2 regions of the Brevibacillus sp. HB1.3 genome follow, and region 2 is predicted to be linked to the other one. Evidence: predicted binding sites of a transcription regulator. Region 2 holds the regulator's gene; the other holds the start of a gene.
What was found. Region 2 encodes CtsR, which represses protease genes until heat stress. Its sites were predicted from a motif close to ATGGTCAATAAAGGTCAAACA; they were not measured.
Positions count from the first base shown of each region.

Region 1: a site for CtsR is predicted at 2,023-2,043, ahead of clpP (ATP-dependent Clp endopeptidase proteolytic subunit ClpP). Genes of this name have one in related genera too.

Region 1 covers NZ_JABMIT010000014.1:130,331-134,047, reverse strand. Annotated here, with positions in the region: gene HPY31_RS25460 (metallophosphoesterase family protein) at 1-520, shown strand, start outside; gene tig (trigger factor) at 645-1,937, shown strand; gene clpP (ATP-dependent Clp endopeptidase proteolytic subunit ClpP) at 2,069-2,650, shown strand; gene clpX (ATP-dependent protease ATP-binding subunit ClpX) at 2,671-3,717, shown strand, end outside.
Region 2 covers NZ_JABMIT010000019.1:58,830-62,546, reverse strand. Annotated here, with positions in the region: gene HPY31_RS28010 (MGDG synthase family glycosyltransferase) at 1-448, shown strand, start outside; gene HPY31_RS28005 (HAD hydrolase-like protein) at 478-1,164, shown strand; gene HPY31_RS28000 (CtsR family transcriptional regulator) at 1,353-1,817, shown strand; gene mcsA (protein-arginine kinase activator protein McsA) at 1,834-2,352, shown strand; gene mcsB (protein-arginine kinase McsB) at 2,372-3,445, shown strand; gene HPY31_RS27985 (ATP-dependent Clp protease ATP-binding subunit) at 3,512-3,717, shown strand, end outside.

The DNA.
Region 1 (3,717 bases), on a different contig from region 2:
CGATAGCCACGGCTTGGTTCGGGAAGTAAGCCAGGTCGTCAACCGACATCATGTCGAAAAAATTCTGCATTGTGGCGATTTTTGTGTCGACCATAAGCGCGAGCCGTTTTCCAACATGACGCTTGTCCGAGGCAATTGCGATTCGACACAAGAGGTGCCGACTGAGCAAGAGACCAAATGGCGCGACCTTCACATCCTGCAAACGCACGGGCATCTTTTCGGAGTGAAAGGCTCTCTTCTGCGCCTTCATTACCGTGCAGAAGAGGTCGGGGCAAATGTAGTCGTATTCGGTCACTCCCATGTACCTGTCTGTGGAGTAGAAAGAGACATCCTGTTTCTAAATCCAGGTAGCCTGCAAATGCCACGAGGTTTTCACGTACCGACATACGCTCTTTTAGAAGAGACAGGAACGAGCCCGACAGAAACTTACATATCCGTGGCGTTTTATGATCATGTAGGCAACCCGGTTCCACAATTGGGAGGGAACTATTCTGTTCGTCGACCAATGAGGTCTTCTTGAAAACTAAAAGATTTGTGCTATACTAGAATGGTTATAATGGCTAGAATATTATCATCCGAGCCTGCGAAGATACCATGGCGCGGCTGGCGATGTTCTGTTATTCGATTTAGGAGGGGAAGTTTACGTGGCAGCAAATTGGGAAAAGGTAGAGAATAACCAGGGAGTCCTGACGATTGAAGTAGATGCTACGCAAGTAGACGCAGCATTGGATCAAGCGTTTAAAAAAGTGGTTCAAAAAGTTCAAGTTCCAGGATTCCGTAAAGGAAAAGTACCACGCAAAATGTTCGAATCCCGTTTTGGTGTAGAATCTTTGTACCAAGACGCTCTTGACATTCTGCTTCCAACTGCATACGGACAAGCTGTTCGTGAAGCTGGTATCGAGCCAGTAGATCGTCCAGAAGTAGACGTAACGCAAATGGAACAAGGGAAAAACCTGATCTTCAAAGCGACTGTAACTGTGAAGCCTGAAGTGAAGCTGGGCGACTACAAAGGTCTGTCCATCGAAGAAAAAGACTTCTCTGTAACAGAAGAGAGCGTTGACGCTGAACTGAAGCGCATGCAAGAGCGTCATGCTGAGCTCGTAGCAGTAGAAGAGGGTGCAGCACAAACAGGCGATATCGCTGTAATCGATTTCGAAGGCTTCCAAGACGGAGTAGCTTTTGAAGGCGGTAAAGCAGAAGATTATTCTCTGGAACTGGGTTCCGGTACTTTCATCGCAGGGTTCGAAGAGCAACTGGCTGGTTTGAACATCGGCGAAGAAAAAGAAATTACCGTAACTTTCCCTGAAGAGTACCACTCTCCTAACCTCGCTGGTAAAGAAGCGGTATTCAAAGTGAAACTGAACAGCTTGAAGCGCAAAAACATGCCTGTTTTGGATGATGAGTTTGCCAAAGACGTGAGCGAGTTCGACACGCTGGAAGAGCTGAAAGCAGACACCAAGAAAAAACTCGAAGAAAAAACAGCGCAAGAAAAAGATCAATATGTTCGTGAGCAGCTCGTTCTGAAAGCAGCTGAAAACGCTGAGATCGATTTGCCAGCAGTAATGGTTGAGCATGAATTGGATCAAATGGTTAATGAATTTGGTCAACGTCTGCAATACCAAGGCATGACGCTGGAACTGTACTACCAGTTCTCCGGCATGGATGAGAGCCAACTGCGTGATCAATTGCGTGCAGACGCAACATCCCGCGTTCGCACTTCCTTGACTTTGGAAGCAATCGGCAAAGCAGAAAACATCGAAGCAACAGAAGAAGACGTAAACGCAGAACTGGATAAACTGGCTGGCGTATACGGCCGCCCAGCAGATGAGCTGCGCAAAATCTTCTCCGCACAAGATGGCATGGTTGCTCTGTACCGCGATGTGCAAACTCGCAAAACAGTAGATTTGCTGGTTGCAGAAAGCAAAGTAACAGCATAAGCTTAGAAGAACGCATGATTGGTCAGTGGGCAGGCTAACCCTGACGCTGGCTGTCAAGACCACAAGGCACGAGTGTATCGTGCCTTGTTTTTCCACCATTGACTTTTTTCGGCAAAGGAGGAAAATACATAATGTTAATCCCTATGGTCATCGAGCAAACAAGCAGGGGAGAGCGCTCCTATGATATTTACTCGCGCCTCCTGAAAGACCGGATTATTCTCTTGGGCACCGAGATTGATGATGAAATCGCCAATCTGGTTGTCGCTCAGCTGCTCTTCTTGCAGGCAGAAGATCCGGACAAAGACATATCGCTATACATAAACTCTCCAGGTGGCTCTGTTACAGCAGGAATGGCCATTTATGACACCATGCAGTACATCAAACCGGATGTGTCCACGATTTGTGTGGGCATGGCTGCCAGTATGGGTGCTTTCCTGTTGGCTGCTGGTGCAAAAGGCAAGCGCTTTGCTCTGCCAAACGCCGAGGTGATGATTCACCAACCGCTCGGCGGTGTGCGTGGGCAAGCAGAAGACATCCGCATTCATGCGGAATGGATTATGAAAACGAAGCGCCAGCTGAATGAGATTTTGTCTGAGCGGACAGGTCAGCCTTATGAACGCGTAGAGCAAGATACAGACCGCGACAATTTCATGAGTGCAGAAGAAGCAAAGGCCTACGGATTGATTGACTCTATTATTGAACGCAAAAACTGACCCGTTGTGAGGTGAAGCGCATGTTTAAGTTTAACGACGACAAAGGCCAACTGAAGTGTTCCTTCTGCGGCAAGTCCCAGGAACAGGTGCGCAAGCTGGTAGCTGGTCCTGGTGTTTACATTTGTGACGAATGTATCGAACTGTGCAATGAAATTGTACAGGAAGAACTGGGCACTGAAGAAGAAATTGATATGAAAGAAATTCCAAAGCCAGTGGAAATTCGCAAAATCTTGGACGACTATGTCATCGGTCAAGATATGGCGAAGAAATCCTTGTCTGTAGCGGTATACAACCACTACAAACGGATTAATTCCGGAGCGAAGATCGAGGATGTGGAGCTGCAAAAATCCAACATCATGCTGATCGGTCCGACTGGTAGCGGGAAAACGTTGCTCGCGCAAACATTGGCGCGCATTCTGAATGTACCTTTCGCGATTGCGGACGCAACTTCTCTGACAGAAGCAGGTTATGTGGGCGAAGACGTTGAAAACATCTTGCTCAAGCTCATTCAAGCTGCTGACTATGATGTGGAGAAGGCTGAAAAAGGAATCATTTACATCGACGAGATTGATAAGGTAGCCCGCAAATCGGAAAACCCATCCATCACACGTGATGTATCTGGTGAAGGCGTTCAGCAAGCGCTCTTGAAAATTTTGGAGGGTACCGTTGCGAGTGTTCCACCACAAGGCGGACGCAAGCATCCTCACCAAGAGTTCATCCAAATCGATACGTCGAACATTTTGTTCATCTGCGGTGGTGCATTTGATGGCGTCGAGCAGATTATCAAGCGTCGTTTGGGTAAAAAAGTCATCGGTTTCGGTGCAGACTTCGGGGATGGCGTAAAAGGCGATCTGAAAGCCGGAGAATATCTGAAATACATTTTGCCGGAAGACCTGCTGAAATTTGGTCTGATTCCGGAGTTCGTCGGTCGTTTGCCAGTACTGGCTACCTTGGAGCCGCTGGATGAGGAGACGCTCGTGCGTATCCTGACAGAGCCGAAAAACTCTTTGGTGAAACAGTATCAAAAACTGCTGAGTCTCGACGGTGTTGAGCTGGAGTTCGATAAC
Region 2 (3,717 bases):
TAACATTCCCCTGAAAACCTTTGTGTTAACGGGGACAAACGACAAGCTATACAATAAGGTGACAAATCGTACGTATCGGCATGAAGTCGTTCCGCTAAAATTCATCAATAACTTCCACGAATACTTGGAAACGGCTGATTTAATTGTCACCAAATCAGGCGGACTTACATCAGCTGAAGTAATGAGTAAACGGGTACCCATGATTGTTTACAACCCTCTGCCTGGACAGGAAGAGAGGAACAGCCACTTTTTGCTCAATAATGGGTGTGCGGTACACGCGAATCTATCCGAGCAGTTGATTTACTTTATCGATGAACTATTGCATAGCCCGTCCAAGGTGGAATATATGCGTAGAATGGGACAAAAAATCTCAAAGCCAGATGCTGCACAACGAATTACTGAGTTTATCATGGATGATATGAATATGTTGCCAAGAAAAGTAGAATAGCTGCCTAGCCAGACAAAATGGAGGAACCCATGACTGTACCATTCGCGATATTATTTGATATGGATGGCACGTTACTGCAAACAGAAAAGCTGTCGACCCCCGCTTTTATTCGAACGTTTGACCAGCTTCGTCAAAAAGGGCTATGGCAAGGGGAAACCCCTGACGAACGTGAACTGATCAATGTACTGGGAATGACGATCGAGCAGATCTGGGACAAATTACTGCCGGGTGCGAGTGAAGAAGCCATTCGCTCAGCAGATGCTTTCTTACTAAACAATGAAATCCAGTTACTCAAAGAACGAGTGACCGAGCTATATCCGGATGTAAAATCAACCTTAGAAAAGCTGCATGAAAAAGGTTTTGCTTTATTTGTAGCAAGCAATGGGCAGGAAGAGTACATCGATGCTATTTGTCAGGCATACGAGTTAAAGCCGCTGATGACAGACCTGTACTCGGCCGGTCGTTTCCGCACGCATTCCAAAAATGACCTGGTTGCAAAACTGTTGTCTGATTACAAAATCGGGCAGGCCATTATGGTAGGAGATCGTCACTCCGACGTGGAAGCAGGCAAGACAAACGGTTTATTTACCATTGGATGCGACTTTGGTTTTGCGAAACCAGGCGAGCTTGATGGGGCAGATGTTATCATCACCAGCTTCTCTCAGCTACTGAATCATTTGCCAACAATCGACACCAATACACAAGAACAAGCATAAACCATTCCTCAGGGAGTGGTTTTTTTGTTGATCATGTCCAAGTTTCAAGCGACCCTCTTTTGCCCACACTAGAATGTGTAAGGGACACTTGCGGGCACGCACTAAACCCATTATAATTAACGTCAAAGATAGTCAAAGTCAATAGGTAACCTCATAAGAACATACACAGAGGAATAGGAGGCGATGACTTGCGAAACATCTCGGACATCATTGAACATCACTTGAAAAGCATCCTTACTAACAGTCCCAATGGATCGATCGAGATTCAGCGTAGTGAGCTTGCCGACCATTTTCAATGTGTGCCGTCTCAGATCAATTACGTCATCAATACGCGCTTTACCGTTCAAAAAGGATACCTCGTAGAGAGTAAGCGCGGGGGCGGCGGGTATATTCGCATACGCAAGGTGCAGATTGTCAGCAAGGCACGCTTGCAGGAATTGCTAACAGAAGAACTGATTGGTGAGAGCATCAGTCAGAGTGTGGGAAATGCGATCGTAGAAAGACTATTGGAGGAAGGGTTAGTCAACATTAGAGAAGCCACCTTGATGAAAATCGCTACCTCGCGAAACGTTTTGACTCTAGAAGCTGAATTGCGGGATCGTTTGCGGGCAAATATTTTAAAGCAGATGATCGCGGCAATCTTGTTGAAGTAAAAGGAGGTATGATGTTATGAACTGTGAGGAATGCGGAAAACGACCGGCGACACTTCATTTGACGAAAATCGTCAATGGCGAAAAAACCGAATACCATATTTGCGAGCAGTGTGCTCATGAAAAAGGGGACGTCTTTACCGGCTTTCACAACTTCAGCATCAACAATCTCCTATCAGGACTTTTAAAATTTGATCCCATGCAAAAGAATGGACGCGAAACGGCAACGAATAAGCCGCTTCAATGCGAAACATGTGGACTCACATATGCTCAATTTAGTAAAAGCGGCAGATTTGGCTGTAGTGATTGCTACACCTTTTTGGGGGATCGACTGGACCCACTTTTCCGCCGGATTCATGGAAACACACAGCATAGTGGAAAAGTACCAGAGCGTACCGGTGGCAAACTGAAGATCCGTAAAGAGCTGGAGCAACTAAAGCAAGCGCTGCAAAGTCATGTCGCCAGTGAAGAGTTCGAGAAGGCAGCAGAAATGCGTGATCGAATTCGAGCATTGGAACAAAAAATGGCCCAATCGTAGCAAGGGAGGTTAGCTGGTTATGTCCCAAAAGCAGTTTATGCAAAACCCGTGGAGCAATTGGATGAAAGGAGAAGGTCCTGATTCCGACATTGTCATTAGTACACGGCTGCGTATCGCCCGTAACCTGCGCCAGCACCCCTTTCCGTTATTGGCAACGGACTCGCAGGGCGAGGAAGTGGTGAGAAAGGTAACGGAAGTAAGCGATTCGGAGGCAATGCGCAAACGGCATCAGCTTCAGGTCATCCATATGGATCAAATTAACCCGTTAGAAAAACGGGTGCTCGTAGAAAAGCATCTGATTAGCCCTCATCTGGCAGAGGAATCCCGTAAAGGTGCCGTATTGCTTCGGGAAGATGAGTCTGTCAGCATTATGGTTAATGAAGAAGACCACATTCGAATACAGGTACTATTACCCGGGTTTCGTTTGAACGAGGCATGGGAAATAGGTACGAAAATAGACGACATTTTTGAGAAAAGCTTGAACTACGCGTTCGACGAAACTCGAGGGTATCTTACAAGCTGCCCAACCAATGTGGGTACGGGAATTCGTGCATCCGTGATGCTGCACCTGCCCGCTCTGGTGATGACGCAGCAGATCAGCAGAATTTTACAGGCGATTAATCAAGTTGGTCTTGTCGTTAGAGGAATTTACGGAGAGGGCAGCGAAGCTCTAGGGAATCTTTTTCAGTTATCCAATCAGGTCACACTGGGGATGTCTGAGTCGGATATCCTTTCCAATCTCTACGGTGTGGCCAGACAGATTATTGAGCAAGAGCGTGTGGCACGCACTTACTTGCTGGAGCATACCCGGGTTTCTTTGGAGGATCGGATTTTTCGCTCGTATGGCATCTTGATGTATGCCCGCACGGTAGAGTCCAAGGAAGCGGCTCAGCGCCTGTCAGATGTACGTCTGGGGATCGATCTAGGCATCATTCCTAATGTATCTCCGCTGGTCCTGAATGAACTGTTAGTCACGACACAGCCAGGGTTTTTACAACACCACGCTGGACAAAAGCTCACTCCGGACCAACGCGACGAAAGAAGGGCAAGGCTGATCCGCGAACGTCTACGCGTAGTAGAATCACAAGAGTAATCGTAATGGTATCACGCAATTGTTAACCATATAGAGAAAAAACACGGTTATACGGAGGTGTACGATATGATGTTTGGACGTTTTACAGAACGCGCACAAAAAGTACTGGCGCTTGCCCTGGAAGAGGCGGTTCGTCTCGGACACAAAGATATTGGGACAGAGCATGTGCTGCTGGGACTCATTCGAGAAGGCGAAGGGATTGCGGCGAAGGCACTGCAATCACTTGGGCTTGGCCTCGATAAAATCCAGAGTGAAGTGGAGTCGTTAATCGG